One region of the Pseudodesulfovibrio aespoeensis Aspo-2 genome, then DNA from elsewhere that is predicted to be linked to it. Evidence: predicted binding sites of a transcription regulator. Region 1 holds the regulator's gene; each other region holds the start of a gene.
The links. The regulator sigma-54, encoded in region 1, starts transcription at its own class of promoters, with help from an activator protein. The targets are predictions, from matches to a motif close to CTGGCACGGNNNNTGCTT.
Positions count from the first base shown of each region.

Region 1 (3,708 bases):
CCGTACACGGCGAACTGACCCTGTGGGCCAATCGGCTCTCGGCCTTCTTCTCGTCACGCAGCGGCAAGAAGTTCGCCGTGGACAGCATCGATCGGATCGTGGCCGAGGGCGACGTGCGCGCCCAAAAAGGCAAGACCGAAGGATCGTGCGGCAAGTTGACCTACCTGGTCGAGGAGCAGATTCTCAAGATGGAGGAGGACCCGATCCTCAAGGACGGGCCGAACAGCCTGACCGGCAATGTCATCAACTTTTTCGTGCGCGAGAACCGCAGCGAGGTTGTGAGCGGCCAGGGCAAGCGGGTCCAGGCCATTTTCCTGACGCCCGAAAAGATCAAGGTGCAGTAGATGGCCGTCGGACTCATCGCAGCCAACCTCTCCAAACGGTACGGCCAGAAAGAGGTCGTGCACGGGATCAATCTCGAACTCAACACCCGCGAGGTGGTCGGCCTGCTCGGCCCCAACGGGGCGGGCAAGACCACCACGTTCTACATGCTCGTGGGCATCGTCAAGCCCAACACCGGGCATGTGTCGCTGGGCGGCGTGCCCCTGACCGACAAGCCCCTGCACGAGCGCGCCCGCATGGGCGTGAGCTATCTGCCGCAGGAAAGCTCCATCTTCAAGAAACTCACGGTGCGCCAGAACCTCCAGATCATCCTGGAGCAGACGGCCATGACCCCTGCGGCCCAACACCGACGGGCCAACGAGCTGATGGAGATGTTCACCATCACCAAGCTGGCCGATCAGGCGGCCATGTTTCTCTCCGGCGGCGAGCGGCGCAGGCTCGAGATCGCCCGCGCCCTGATCATGGACCCCAAGTTCATCCTGCTCGACGAACCCTTCGCCGGTATCGATCCCATTGCCGTCATCGACATTCAGGAGATCATCTCGGTCCTGAAAAGCATGGACATCGGCATCCTTATCTCCGATCACAACGTGCGTGAAACATTGAACATCTGCGACCGTGCCTATCTCGTGTACGAAGGGTCGGTCATTCTAGAGGGCAGCCCGGAGGAGATAGTGCAGGACAGCCGCGCCCGCCAAATCTATCTTGGCGAGGATTTCCGCCTCTGATCCCCTTTTTCCCCATCCTTCCGCTCTTGGCGATTTACACCAGGGTGAATCATTGGTACACTTTTTTCATGTGGCGTATTCTCTGGTATTAATCGAGACGCGACAGTGGGTTATAAGTATTGTGTTGCGTCCTTTTGTGATGTGTGGCAGTGTCTGAACCAAGAATCGCATGTGATGGTGAAATAAAGTGAAACGAACCCCCGGAACGCAGTCGCGATGACTCTGGTCCGAGAGGCTTAGAATATGGGATTGGAACTCAGGCAGCAACTCAAGCTCTCCCAGCAGCTGGTCATGACCCCGCAGTTGCAGCAGGCCATCAAGCTGTTGCAACTCTCGCGACTGGAGCTTTTGGAGACGGTCCAGCAGGAACTCATGGAGAATCCGTTTCTCGATGAGACCGAAGTCGAGACCGAGATTCGCGAACCTGAGAAGTTGACTGAATCCCAGGCCGAGGAGGAGCTTGTCCGCACTGCGGACTGGGAAAACTATCTCGGCGAGTTCTCCAGCACATCCAAACAATCCACGGCCCGCGACTCCGAGATTCCTGAGGAGGGGCTTTCCTTTGAGGCGCGTCTGGCCTCGAAGCCGACCCTGGAGGGGCATCTCAACTGGCAGATGCGGCTCTCCAACTTCACCGAGCGCGAGGTCGCCATTGGCGATGTGGTGGTCGGCAACCTCGACCACAACGGGTATCTCCAGGCGACCATTGAAGAGATCATGAGCATGGTCACCGCCACGCCCGAGGAGGTGGAGTCGGTTATCCGGCGGTTGCAGCGGCTCGACCCGGTGGGTGTTGGGGCGCGCACCCCGCAGGAGTGTCTGCTGGTGCAGATGGAGGTGCTTGGCTACGACGATCCGATCCTGGTCTCCCTGGTCCGCGATCACCTGGAAGACCTGGAGAAGAACCGTTTCAAGCCCCTGGCGCGCAAGTTCAAGATTTCCATGGACGAGCTCAAGGAGTACATCGAACAGCTCCAGACGCTCGACCCCATGCCCGGCTCCCACTACGCCAGCGCCGAACCCCATTATGTCAGCCCGGATGTTTTCGTCTACAAGTACGGCGAGGATTTTGTCATCATCCTCAACGAGGACGGGCTGCCCCGGCTCCAGATGAACTCTTTCTACCTGGAGACCATGCAGGGGGCCAAGAACAAGGAAAAAGAGTATTTCCAGGAAAAGATGCGATCTGCCGCCTGGCTGATGAAAAGCCTGTACCAGAGGCAGAGAACCTTGTACAAAGTAGTTGAGAGTATTGTCCGCTTTCAGCGTGATTTCTTTGAGGAAGGCGTGACAAGACTCAAACCGCTCATCCTCAAGGAGGTGGCAGAAGACATCGAGATGCACGAGTCCACCGTCAGCCGCATCACGACCAGCAAGTACGTGTCCACACCGCACGGCATCTTCGAGTTGAAGTTTTTCTTCAACAGCGCGCTGGATCTCAATGACGGCTCCCAGGTAGGCTCCGAGAGTGTCAAGGCGCTCATCAAGCAGATGATCGCCGCGGAAGACCATAAAAAACCCTTGAGCGACGAGCGGATAGGCGAGATACTTCAGGAGAGGCTCGAAGTGAACATCGCCCGCCGCACAGTGGCCAAATACCGCTCCGCCATGGGCATAGCGTCGTCTTCCAAGAGAAAGCAGTATTTCTAAGGCAGGCTTTCAGCACGTTCAACCAGGAGGAATGTATGAACATAAGCTTCACTTTCAAGAACTTTGAGCCGTCCGATCATCTCAAGGGCTATGCGCAAAAGCGTTTTGAAAAGGTGGGCAAGTATGTTTCCGACGCGGAGGCCGACCTCCAGGTCAACCTGCTGGTCGACAAGTTCCGCCACAAGGCGGATATCATCCTGAATGCCGACGGCATCCATATTTCCGCCTATGAAGACTCCGAAGACATGTACTCGACCATCGACATGGTGCTCGACAAGCTGGAAGCCCAGATGCGACGGATGCGCGAAAAGATCAAGGACAGGACCAAGCAGGCGCGCGGCAACAAGGTCCAGATGAACTTCCTGTCCTACGGGAGCATTCCCGGAGAGTCCGGGCCGACCATAGTCGGCACCGACACTTATGAACCAAAGCCCATGTCCGTTGACGAGGCGGCCCTCCAGTTGGAGACCCTTGACAACGAGTTCCTCGTGTTTCTCAACGCCGAGACCGAGGGAGTGAACGTAATCTACAAGCGCAAGAACGGCGACTTCGGTCTGATCGATCCTGGAAACTAAGCATGAAACTCGGTGATTACCTGGACAAGGACCTCGTCCTTTATGACCTCGCCTCCGCCACAAAGCCGGAGGTGCTTGAAGAACTCCTCGCCCCGGTGGGCGTGAAATATCCAGAGATGGACACGGACCTCGCGGTCCGTGTCCTTCTTGATCGTGAAAACCTCGGCACCACGGGCATCGGTGACGGCATCGCCATCCCCCACGGCAAGCTCGAAGACCTGGAGCAGGTCATTGTGGTGGTCGGCAGGAGCGTCTCAGGGGTCGATTTCGCGGCCCTGGACCACAAGCCGTGCGCCATCTTCTTTCTTGTGCTCGCCCCTGAGCAGGTGGCAGGCATGCATCTGCGCATCCTGGCCCAGGTCTCCCGGGTGCTCAAGGACGAGGCCTTCCGGCGCGAGTTCATGGAGGCCGAA
Region 1 covers NC_014844.1:1,654,505-1,658,212, forward strand. Annotated here, with positions in the region: gene DAES_RS07415 (LptA/OstA family protein) at 1-344, shown strand, start outside; gene lptB (LPS export ABC transporter ATP-binding protein) at 345-1,070, shown strand; gene rpoN (RNA polymerase factor sigma-54) at 1,314-2,720, shown strand; gene hpf (ribosome hibernation-promoting factor, HPF/YfiA family) at 2,756-3,295, shown strand; gene DAES_RS07435 (PTS sugar transporter subunit IIA) at 3,298-3,708, shown strand, end outside.

Region 2 (3,708 bases), 1.2 Mb from region 1:
AGGGCAGGACAACCAGCAACAGCGCGAACCAGTCCTTGCACCGGGTCACGTTCCTGACATGGGGCAGCGTGAAGCGGCGCACCGCGAACACGGCGCAGGCCCCGATGACCACGAAGCTGGCGATGTCGCCGTACTGCTCGGGCAGGCTCATCCAGCTGACACCAAAGGCGGTGTCCCAGATGACCACATGGGCGCCCAGGAAGATGGCCACCAGGAAGAACCCGATGTGGAAGGCGAAGGTGGCTATGGTCATGAGCGGATCGCCCTTCCAGCCCAAGGTTCCAAAGGGGATGAGCCAGTGGAAGATGGAGCGCAGGGAGTAGGGCAGGCTCATGTAGGCGAGCGACGCGCCGTCCTTGGCCTTGGCCAGGTTGTACATGCTCACCAGCCGGTAGATGGCGCCGAATATGAACACGGCCCACGCGAGCCAGGCCAGGGGGCCACTGACGAAGGTATAGATTTCTATCATGGCGTCCACCCCCTAGAACCGGGCCACATCCGCGACGATGCGGACATAGCTGTTGTTTTCGATGGCCCTGATGAGCACCTTGGAGCCGTCCGGGCTGAACACCGGGGGCCAGGCGCGGTCAAAGCTCTTCTCGTACGCCTTGCCATTGACCAGGATATGGAACTTGCCGCCCTTCTCGACCACGGCGGCGGCATTGGCGCTGTTGGCCGAGAAGGCCACGGGCCAAGCCATGTCGTAGGTGCCGTCCCACGCCTTGCCGTTGATCACGATGCGGAAGTTCCTGTTGTATTCGCTGGCCAGGATGGCGGCGCGGTTGCCGTCAGGGCTGACCACCAGATCGGTGACGATGGGGAAGGTGGCGTCCCAGGGTACGTTGTCGCAGGCCGCGGTGAACTTGCCAAACCCGGTGGCCACCACGCCCCACAGCTTCTCGCCCGATGCCGAGAACTGCAGGTTCAGACACTGGACATAGCGGGGAGCCCACAGGATGTTGCCATCCTGAGCCACGCCCCACTTGCCGCCGGTGCGAACAGGGGCGACCACGTTACTCCCCTTGGGATGGAAGGCCGGCTCCCAGACCTGCTGGAAGGTCTTCTGCCAGGGCTTGTCATCCACGGCGATGGTGTAGTCGAAGGTGGTGATCCTGGCCTGGGCGGCCACGCGCGCGCCGTCAGGGCTGAAGGTCGGGGTGAAGAGGTTGACGTAATGTCCGTCCCAAACGTTGCCATCCACGGCCACGCTGTAGACGCCCTTCATGAACCCCTCGATGTCGGCCTGGGCCAGCGAGACCACCTGGACCACGGCGGCGGTATGCGTGCCGCACGGGCTCAAGGAGTACTGGTTGGCGTTCTCGAAATAGGTGTCCCAGGGAGTCCCGTTGAGGGACACGCAATACCTGTTGTCGTTCTTGGTCATGGTGGCGATGGACGATCCGTCGGGAGTGAACTTGGTCTCCCAGGCGTATTCCGCGAAATCGCCCCACGGCTCACCGTCGATGGCCAGCGACCACTCCATGTCCTGCTGACACAGGGCGGTCAGCCTGCCGTCGGGCGAGTAGCGCAGAAACCAGAGCTTCTCGAACGGCGTTTCCCAGACCTCGTTGTTGGTCCGCACGGAGAACTCTCCGTCGCCGACCTTGACGATGGCGGCCAGGGTCTCACCGTCCGGGGAGACGTAAGGCTCTTCCTGCCATTCATGTTCCTGAAGAGGGGAAAGGGAATCAACGACCGTTTTGCGGCCAACTTCCCAATCCCATGAGGAGATTCGTCCCATAGCACCCCCTTGTGTTGTGTCGCCGCATGGTTGCGGCGGGTTAGCCCCTTTCGGGGGCCGTATTCCTTCCACACTGGGGGTCGATCGTCAGCGGGCCGTCCTGGCGGACCTCCCGGGCATGATCATCTGGTCCATCCGGTCTTCGAGGTAGGCGGCAAGCACCGCCTCTATCGGACCCTTGACCCAGGGGATGATCTGCATGCCCATGGCTTCGAACCCGTTTCGCACCGCGGTGCTCAGGCCGCCGCAGATGACGATGTCGACACCCATGGTCTTGAGGTAGGCCGGAAGGGATGCGGCTCCCGCGGTGGGCATGGCCGTCATCCCGCTTCGGACGACGCGCCCCTCTTCCAGCGTGTACAACCTCAATTCCGTTGCTGTTTCCAGCAGGGTCGCCACCCGGTTCTGATAGCCTGCGATACAGATATCCATAGATCCTGCGTTTCGTTTTACGACCGTTGTACTTTCGCGGGCTGGCGACGCTTCCCTTGATGCACAGCCCGTACCATTCATTTTTATCACGTTATTCAAACACGTTACACCATCAGCACCAGTGAACAACTCGCACAATTCGACTTATTTTGCTGCACTTTTTCCGACATATGCATCATTTTGCTTCACTCCGGTGCAGTATCCTACGCACCGTGTCGCGCGAAATGCCCAGATCCCGGGCTGCCGCGCTCTTGTTGCCCCCGTGCCGCTTCATGGCCGCGAGCACCACGTGGCGCTTGTGATCGTCCATGCCCGCCGAGGGGTCGGCGTCGCCCGGCAGGCAATCCGCGCCGCGCGGCTCCTGGGCCTGGGGCTTGAGGTATTCGGGCAGATGCTCGGTGTGGATCATCTCGCCAGGGCAGAGGATGAAGGCGTACTCGATGATGTTCTCCAACTCGCGCACATTGCCGGGAAAATCGTGGCGGAAGAGTATCTGATGGACGTTCTCGGACACGGTGCGGATGTTCTTGCCCTTGAGCGAGTTCTGCTGGCGGATGAAGTGGCTGACCAAAAGCGGGATGTCCTCGGTGCGCTCGCGCAGGGGCGGGATGTCCATGCGCACCACGTTGAGCCGGAAGAAGAGATCCTGGCGGAACTCACCCTTTTTGACCATGCCCTCCAGGTCGCGGTTGGTGGCGGCCACGAAACGGACATCGGCATTCACGGGCCTGATCCCGCCCAGGGGCTCGAAGACCTTCTCCTGGAGCACGCGCAGCAGCTTGACCTGGAGCGGCTGGGGCATGTCGCCGATCTCGTCGAGAAAGAGCGTGCCGCCCTGGGCCAGCTCGACCCGGCCCGGCTTGTCCTTGCGCGCGTCGGTAAACGCCCCGGCCTTGTAGCCGAACAGCTCGCTTTCGAGCAGCTCGCCGGGCAACGCGCCGCAGTTGACAGCCACAAAGGGCTTGTCCTTGCGCAGGCTCTGGGTATGGATGGCCCTGGCGAACAGCTCCTTGCCGGTGCCGGACTCGCCGAGCAGGAGCACCGTGGAGTTGGACTGGGCTATGGGCGGCAGTATCTGAAGGGTGCGGATCATGTTCGGGTTGTTGGTGCGGATATCCTCCACCGAGTACCGCTCCTCCACCTTCTGCATGAGCTGGTGGATGGGGGTCAGGTCGCGGAAGCTCTCCACGCCGCCCACCACCTTGCCGTCCTTGTCGCGCAGGGGCGACGAGCTCAGCCCGATGGGGATCTTCTCGCCGTCGGCGCGCAGCAGGAAGCCCGACTTGTTGCGCACGGGCAGGCCGCTCTTGAGACAGGGGCGCATGGGACAGGCCCCGTCGCAGACGTTGGAGGCGAATATCTCCCAGCACTTCTGGCCCACAGCCTCGTCCGGGGGAATGCCGGTGATCTCGCCCGCGGCCTGGTTGAAGAACGTGATGGTCCACTCAAGGTCCACCGTGAAGATGCCCTCGGCAACGGAATCCAGCACGGATTCCAGCGGAATGTTCCGTGGCAGCCGAACCTGCGTCACTCAG
Region 2 covers NC_014844.1:2,854,765-2,858,472, forward strand. Annotated here, with positions in the region: gene tmcC (TmcC family electron transfer complex membrane anchor subunit) at 1-469, opposite strand, end outside; gene tmcD (electron transfer complex subunit TmcD) at 482-1,741, opposite strand; gene DAES_RS13285 (NifB/NifX family molybdenum-iron cluster-binding protein) at 1,829-2,173, opposite strand; gene DAES_RS13290 (sigma-54 interaction domain-containing protein) at 2,349-3,704, opposite strand.
Region 2: the regulator sigma-54 is predicted to act here: its motif matches at 2,233-2,250, upstream of DAES_RS13285 (NifB/NifX family molybdenum-iron cluster-binding protein).

Region 3 (3,708 bases), 1.2 Mb from region 1:
CGGATGGCGGCGGGCAGGATGATGGTCCTGGCGATCTTGCCCACCAGCAGGGCCTCGGTCTTGATGCTCTGGTTGTACTGCTCGTGGTAAATCTCCACGCGGGAGTGCAGCTCTTCGGCGGAGAGGACGCCATATTTGACAAACATGTCAACCACATCCTTGTCGCCGATGACGGGCAGGCAGTCGGCCGCGGTCTTCATGTTGGGCAGGCCGCGCCGCTTGGCCTCCTTCTGCCATTCCTCGGAGTAGCCGTCGCCGTTGAAGACGATGTGGCCGTGCTTCTTCATGATGGCCTGGATGACCTTCTGGCAGGCCGCGCCCAGCTTGGAGACGTCGCCCTTGGTGATCTTCTCGATCTCGTCGCAGACAAAGTCGAGCGACTCGGCCAGTATGGTGTTCAGGGCCACCTGGGCACCGGCGATGGACTGGTTGGAACCCACGGCGCGGAACTCGAAGCGGTTGCCGGTGAAGGCAAAGGGGCTGGTGCGGTTGCGGTCGCCCGCGTCCATGGGCAGCGGGGGCAGGGTGTCCACGCCCACGGTCAGGCAGTCCTTGGTCTTGCAACCCTTGAGGCTGCCCTTCTCGATCTGCTCGAAGATGTCGGTCAGCTGCTCGCCAAGGAAGATGGACATGATGGCGGGCGGAGCCTCGTTGGCGCCCAGGCGGTGATCGTTGCTGGCCGAGGCGACCACGGCGCGCAGCAGCTTGCCGTATTTCTCCACGGCGCGGATGGTGGCCGCGGTGATGGTCAGGAACTGCATGTTCTCGTGCGGGGTTTCGCCGGGGTTGTACAGCGATCCCTGCGTCGGGGTGGAGAGCGAATAGTTCAGGTGCTTGCCCGAGCCGTTGATGCCCGCAAAAGGCTTCTCGTGCAGCAGGCAGGCCATGCCGTAGCGCTTGGCCACCGATTTGAGGGTGGTCATGAGCATCTGGTTGTGGTCGGTGGCCAGGTTGGACTGCTCGTAGATGGGAGCGATCTCGAACTGGCCGGGGGCCACCTCGTTGTGGCGGGTCTTGACCGGCACGCCCAGCTTGTACAGCTCGCGCTCGACCTCAAGCATGAAGGAGAGCACCCGGCGCGGAATGGAGCCGAAGTAGTGGTCGTCCAGTTCCTGGCCCTTGGAGGGCTTGGCACCGAACAGGGTGCGACCGCAGACCATCAGGTCGGGCCGGGCAAAGTAGAAGTTGCGGTCCACCAGGAAGTATTCCTGCTCGGGACCGGCGTTGGAAACCACCATGTCGCCGTTGTCGGTGCCGAACAGGGCGAGGAAGCGGCGGCCAACCTTGTTGATGACCTGGTTGGCGCGCAGCAGCGGGGTCTTCTTGTCCAGGGCGTGTCCCTTCCAGGAAACGAAGGCCGTGGGGATGCACAGGAAGGTGCCGTTGGGGTTCTCAATGATGTAGGCCGGGTTGGTCACGTCCCAGGCGGTGTAACCGCGTGCCTCGAAGGTGGCGCGCAGCCCGCCGGAGGGGAAGCTCGACGCGTCGGGCTCACCCTGGATGAGCAGCTTGGGGTCGAATTCGGCGACGGCACCGCCCTCGCCGTCCGGGGTCAGGAAGCCGTCGTGCTTCTCGGCGGTCAGGCCGGTCAGGGGATAGAAGACATGGGTGTAGTGGGTCGCGCCCTTGGAGAGCGCCCATTCCTTCATGGCCGCGGCCACGGGCCCGGCAATGGCGGGGTCCATCCTCTCCCCGGTCTTCTTGGTCTTCAGCAGGGACTTGTACACGTCCTTGGGCAGCATGGACTTCATGACCTTGTCGCTGAAGACGTTGGACCCGAAGATCTCCGCCGGAGAGGTCTCCGCGAAATTCAGGGGCTTGTTGGTGGGCTTGTAGTTGGTCACCGCCGCGATGGCGTTCTGACGGGTCTGGTATCCGCTCATGAAAAACACTCCTTCATGCAAAAAATATGGGGGAATTTCCCGGCCTCTGCCGGACCAAAGGGCAACCTGTCCCTTGTTGTCTTGGCCGCCATATACCAAGGACCATGCCAAACGTGGAATACACATTAAATACAGATAATTACAAAAATCTCATTCACTTTTGCCTTTCAAAATCATACGAAAATGTAGCACAAAAGGGGTTTTTATTCCCTTTGTTGTTCCATTTTTGCAATTTTTTTTGCAATAATCCACAACCGCTCAGAATCCATGGGGATATTAATAACATTAATGCGAAACATTTTTGTCCATTTACGCCGCAAATCCAGCACGAATCTGATCGGTGCCCGGCCTGGGCCGGAAAAATAATGACAAATTTGCCACTTTCGCAAACCGATGCCGGATCAGGCGGAATCTTGAGGGATGCTGCCCTGCAACCCGGTGAGGTTAAAACGGCGGCAGCGAGAAGAATTCGAGGTTTTGCCGTGTGGCCGGATGGCGAAAGCGTAAGGCCGAGGCGTGGAGCCTGAGCTGGCCCGGGGCCGTGCCCGTGCCGTAGAGACGGTCGCCCACGATGGGATGGCCAAGCCCCTTCTCGTGGGCCGAGTGCAGCCTGAGCTGGTGGGTGCGCCCGGTCAGGGGCATGAACTCGACCCTGGTGCGCCCCTGTTCCACGCCCAGCTTGCGCCAGCGGGTGACACCCGGCTTGCCCTGCTCTGGATCATAGACATGATAGGGCCGGTTGTCCGGATCAAGCCGGAAGGCCAGCTCGATGATGCCGGAATCCGGGCCCAGCACGCCGTCGATGAGGGCCACATAGCGCTTGCCCACCAGCCGCTCCATGAACTGCACGGACAGGGCGCGGTGGGCCTGGGCCGTCAGGGCCAGAACAAGCAGCCCAGAGGTGTCCTGATCCAGCCGGTGGACCGAGGGCTGGTCAAGGCACTCCGGAAGCAGGGCCTTGAGCCGGTTGACCACGCAGTCCTGGTTCTCCGGGCCGCGCCCCGGCACCGAGAGCAGACCGCCCGGCTTGTCCACCACCACGAACAGCGGATCGCGGTGCACGATGACCAGGCCGTCGGGAATCCCGGTCATGCCCCTTCCAGGCCGCAGAGCATGTAGCCGAGGATGCGGCCGCACTTGTCCTTGCAGGAGGCGTAGACCCCGCCGTGCCGTCTGGTCCCGGAGCGGTTGTCGCGGCCAACGTAGAACTCGGCCACGCCGAGCGGCGTCAGGGAGTGCCGGGCCGCGTAGCCCAGGAGCTTGGGCGCGCAGCAGTCCGCCGTGCCGGACGGGATGCCGCTGTCACCCAGGACGATCCGGGGCAGGGGGTGCAGCTCGCGGCGAAAATTGGGGATGCGGTACAGGGCGTGGATGTCGCGCATCAGGGCGCGAGAGATGGCGCGCCGCTTGTCGGCCAGCGCTGTCCGCTCCGGGCTGCCCTGAGGCAGGGCGGCCATGTCGCTGCCAAGACGCTTGATGAACCGCTCCACGCCGAAGCTCATGGCGGTCAGGGCGTCCACATCCACCAGCGGGGGAACCCAGCCGGGCACGCGCCACACGCCGTTGAACTGGCCGGAGAACGCCTTGAGCACCCCGGTGCGGCCCTGCCTGTCGCGGCAGACAAGCACGCCGAACATATGCCCTCTGGCCTCGCCAAAGAGCGGCGCGGTGGAAAAACGCGGATCAGCCAGGCTCTCGTCCTCGTGGAGGTCGATGCGCCCGGCCCTGGTCAGCGCGCGCAGCAATTCCCTGGCCGGACGGGCCGCCGGCCCCACGGGCAGGACATGCTGCCGCCCGCACCGGGAGCAATACCCGGAACACGCGA
Region 3 covers NC_014844.1:2,900,809-2,904,516, forward strand. Annotated here, with positions in the region: gene DAES_RS13455 (glutamine synthetase III family protein) at 1-1,883, opposite strand, end outside; gene DAES_RS13460 (RluA family pseudouridine synthase) at 2,328-2,975, opposite strand; gene DAES_RS13465 (hypothetical protein) at 2,972-3,708, opposite strand, start outside.
Region 3: the regulator sigma-54 is predicted to act here: its motif matches at 1,977-1,994, upstream of DAES_RS13455 (glutamine synthetase III family protein).

Region 4 (3,708 bases), 510 kb from region 1:
GCCGGGCCAGAGAGTCAGACTGCGCATGGCCCCGGAGGGATGGAAGCCGACGCCGATGACCATGGCCGTCAGCACGCCCACCGGGGTGAGCAGGGTCAGGGGCGCGGCCAGTCCGGCCTCGTCGTCCTGGCCCCAGTAGCCCGAGAGCTTGCCATTGAGCGGAAAGACCCGGCTCAGGGAGCCGTCCGGATGAAAGGTGAGCATCTCCGCCGGGATGTCGCCCGCCGGGGTGGAGACGATGGTCTGCGTCTCCAGCGGCAGGGATTTCAACCGGCCCGATTCGTGGAAGACCACGGGCTGGACTTCCTTTTTGCGCAAATCGTCGGTGGTGTGCTGCGGGATCAGTTTCCCCAGCGGGGTTTCAAGGGCGCAGGCGACTCCCGGACGGCAGGAGAGCAGTGCGCCGCTGGCGTAGAGTTCCTGTCTGCCGGTCGCCTCAATGACGCCGTATGCGGTGGTGATGGGCTGCATGGTCGCTCCTTGATTGAAGTGGGGGGGGTCATGATTGGCGGTTCTTTTCAGAGTCGCGGCATCCTTCGGTCAGCCGGGCGAATTCCGTCCTGGTCAAGGGCCGCCTGAGTTCCCAGGCCCGCTGGCGGACGGTGTTTACAAGATTCGGGATGGCTGTGTCCGGGCAGTGCAGGTTGAAATCGGCCAGGGCGTTGACCACGGCCCCGCGTCCGCTCTTGCCGCCCACGGCGATGCGCCGACCTGCGCCGATGCGAGCCGGATCGTAGGGCTCGAAGAGGTCCGGCGACTTGCTCAGGGCGTGGGCATGCAGCCCGGACTCGCAGGCAAAGATGTCATCGCCCGCAATGGATTTGGTCCTGGGGATCGGCACTCCGGCTGCCTTTGACACGAAGCGGCACAGGGCGCGCAGGCCGTCGGTTCGATAGGGGCGGCAGGGGCTGTTGTTTCCGTTGAGGCAAAGATGGGCGGCCAGCTCCTCGGTGGCCGCTATGCCTGACCGCTCGCCGATGCCAAGCACGCTGGCGTCGGCATAGTCCGCGCCCGCGTCCAGGGCCGTGACCGCGTTGGCCGTGGCCATGCCGAAGTCGTCGTGGCAGTGCACGGCCAGATCAATGTCCAGGGCGGGCCGGAACAGGTCGATGAGCGCCTGCATCCGCACCGGGGTCAGGATGCCCAGCGAGTCCGAGAGGCGCACCCGCGAGGCTCCGGCCTCGGCAGCGGTCAGGGCGGCGGTCAGGGCGAAACCCAGGTCGCTGCGCGAAACATCCTCCAGGCCGACGGACACGGCGCTGACGTCCATGAGCCGGGCAGCCAGCACGGTGGAGGTGATCCGCTCCAGCACTGCCTGCCGGTCCATGCCCAGCCGTTTCTCCATGTGCGCGTCAGACACCGGCACCCCGATGTTGACGCAGTCCACCGGCAGTCCGGCGGCGGCGCGCACGTCCGCCTCGCGGCAGGGCGACCAGACGCTCAGGCGCGTTGCGCCCGCCCGCTTGCGCATGGTTCGGACCAGGGTTTCGAGTCCCTCCTGCCCCACCCAGCCCAGTTCAATCTCCTCCACGCCGAGGTCGAGCAGACCGGCGATGATGGCTTCCCGCGTGTCCAGGGTGAAATAGGCTCCGAAGAGCTGGGCACCTTCCCTGAGTGTCGTGTCGATGAGCATGATCGTGTCCCCTGGTTCCAGGCTGTCTCTTGGTTACAGGCTTTCCCTGCACCACCTGAGCATGAAGGGTGCCAAACAATCGGATTCTTGCAACATCCAGGAATAAAAGCGTTTTCATTGAATTTCCTCCTGCGGCGGTTCGCCTACGTTTTTGTAGGAAGCAACACTCTTGGTAGGTCAGCCGTGTCGCAACCTACATTTGTGTGGGGTGCCTGTCAGCGATAGATAAGTAATAAAGTCAAGTTATTTCAATATATTATGATTCAATACTTCATGTGGCACGGGCCTTGCCTAGGGAGGGCATCAACGCGAACAAACCCCTTTGGAGGAAAATCATGAGGAAAGTAGCGATTTACGGGAAGGGCGGCATCGGAAAGTCCACCACCACGCAGAACACTGTGGCCGGTCTGGCCGAGATGGGCCGCAAGATCATGGTCGTGGGCTGCGACCCCAAGGCGGACTCAACCCGCCTGCTGCTGGGCGGTCTGGCGCAGAAGTCTGTGCTCGACACCCTGCGCGAGGAAGGCGAGGACGTGGAGCTGGACGACATCCGCAAGCCCGGTTTCGGCGGCACCTGGTGCGTCGAGTCCGGCGGACCCGAGCCGGGTGTCGGCTGTGCGGGCCGCGGCATCATCACCTCCATCAACATGCTCGAATCCCTGGGCGCCTACGAGGAGTCCGAGGGCTTGGATTACGCCTTCTACGACGTGCTTGGCGACGTGGTCTGCGGCGGCTTCGCCATGCCCATCCGCGACGGCAAGGCCGAGGAGATCTACATCGTCTGTTCCGGCGAGATGATGGCCATGTATGCGGCCAACAACATCTGCAAGGGCATCATGAAGTACGCCGAATCCGGCGGGGTGCGTCTGGGCGGCCTTATCTGCAACTCCCGAAACACCGACCGCGAGGCCGACCTGATCACCGAGCTGGCCAACAAGCTGGGCACCCAGATGATCTACTTCGTCCCCCGCGACAACGACGTGCAGCGCGCCGAGATCAACCGCAAGACCGTCATCGAGTGGGACGGAACCGTGCCCCAGGCCGATCAGTATCGCGGGCTGGCCAAGGCCATTGACGGGAACACGATGTTCACGGTGCCCACCCCCCTTGAGATCGAAGATCTGGAACAGCTGCTTCTCGACTACGGCATCATGGAAGCCTAGTTAATCAAAATCAATTAAAATCAAAATGATAGGAGATATGTAAAATGATGATCATGGTCAGAGCCATTGTGCGCCCCGAAAAATCCGACGACGTGTTGGCAGCCCTGATGGACAACGGGTTTCCGGCTGTCACCAAATACTCCGTGGCCGGGCGCGGCAAGCAGCGCGGCATCAAGATAGGCGAAGTCACCTACGACGAGATCCCCAAGACCATGCTCATGAGCGTGGTCAAGGAGGCGGACAAGGACTTCGTCATCTCCACCATCATGGAAGCGGCGCGCTCCGGCGTGAAGGGCGCGTTCGGCGACGGCAAGATATTCGTCTCCCCGGTGGAGGATGTCTACACCATCAGTTCCGGCGTGCATGACACAGCCGCTGCCGAGGAGGCGTAGCATGAAGGAAGTGATCGCAGTGGTGCGCATGGACATGATGAACCGGACCAAGGCCGCGCTGACCGCTGCCGGGGTCGATGCCTTCTTCGCCCACGAGGCGCAGGGACGGGGCAAGGGGTTTGTCAATTCCGGCGTGCTTCAGGGCGCAGAGAGCGGCTACGAGGAAGCCGCCGCCGTGCTCGGGGAAAAGGGCAAGCTCTATCCCAAGCGCATGGTCACGGTGGTGGTCAAGGACGACATGGTCGAGGACGTGATCGAGGCCATCGCCAAGGTCAACCGCACCGGCAAGCCCGGCGACGGCAAGATATTCGTCCTGCCCATCAGCGACGCAGTCCGTGTGCGCACCGGTGAAAAGGGCGCGAAGTCCATAGCCTAAGCCCTGCAAGGAGAATGTGAAATGGCAAAGACCAAGAAGGCGGTACAGTTCAACCCCGCCGACATCAAGGAAGAGCTTCTCAAGAAGTATCCTCCCAAGGTGGCGAGAAAGCGCGCCACGCAGATAATGATCAACGAGGCCCAG
Region 4 covers NC_014844.1:1,149,299-1,153,006, forward strand. Annotated here, with positions in the region: gene DAES_RS05095 (hypothetical protein) at 1-471, opposite strand, end outside; gene DAES_RS05100 (LeuA family protein) at 500-1,633, opposite strand; gene nifH (nitrogenase iron protein) at 1,969-2,796, shown strand; gene DAES_RS05110 (P-II family nitrogen regulator) at 2,841-3,188, shown strand; gene DAES_RS05115 (P-II family nitrogen regulator) at 3,190-3,564, shown strand; gene DAES_RS05120 (nitrogenase component I subunit alpha) at 3,586-3,708, shown strand, end outside.
Region 4: the regulator sigma-54 is predicted to act here: its motif matches at 1,909-1,926, upstream of nifH (nitrogenase iron protein).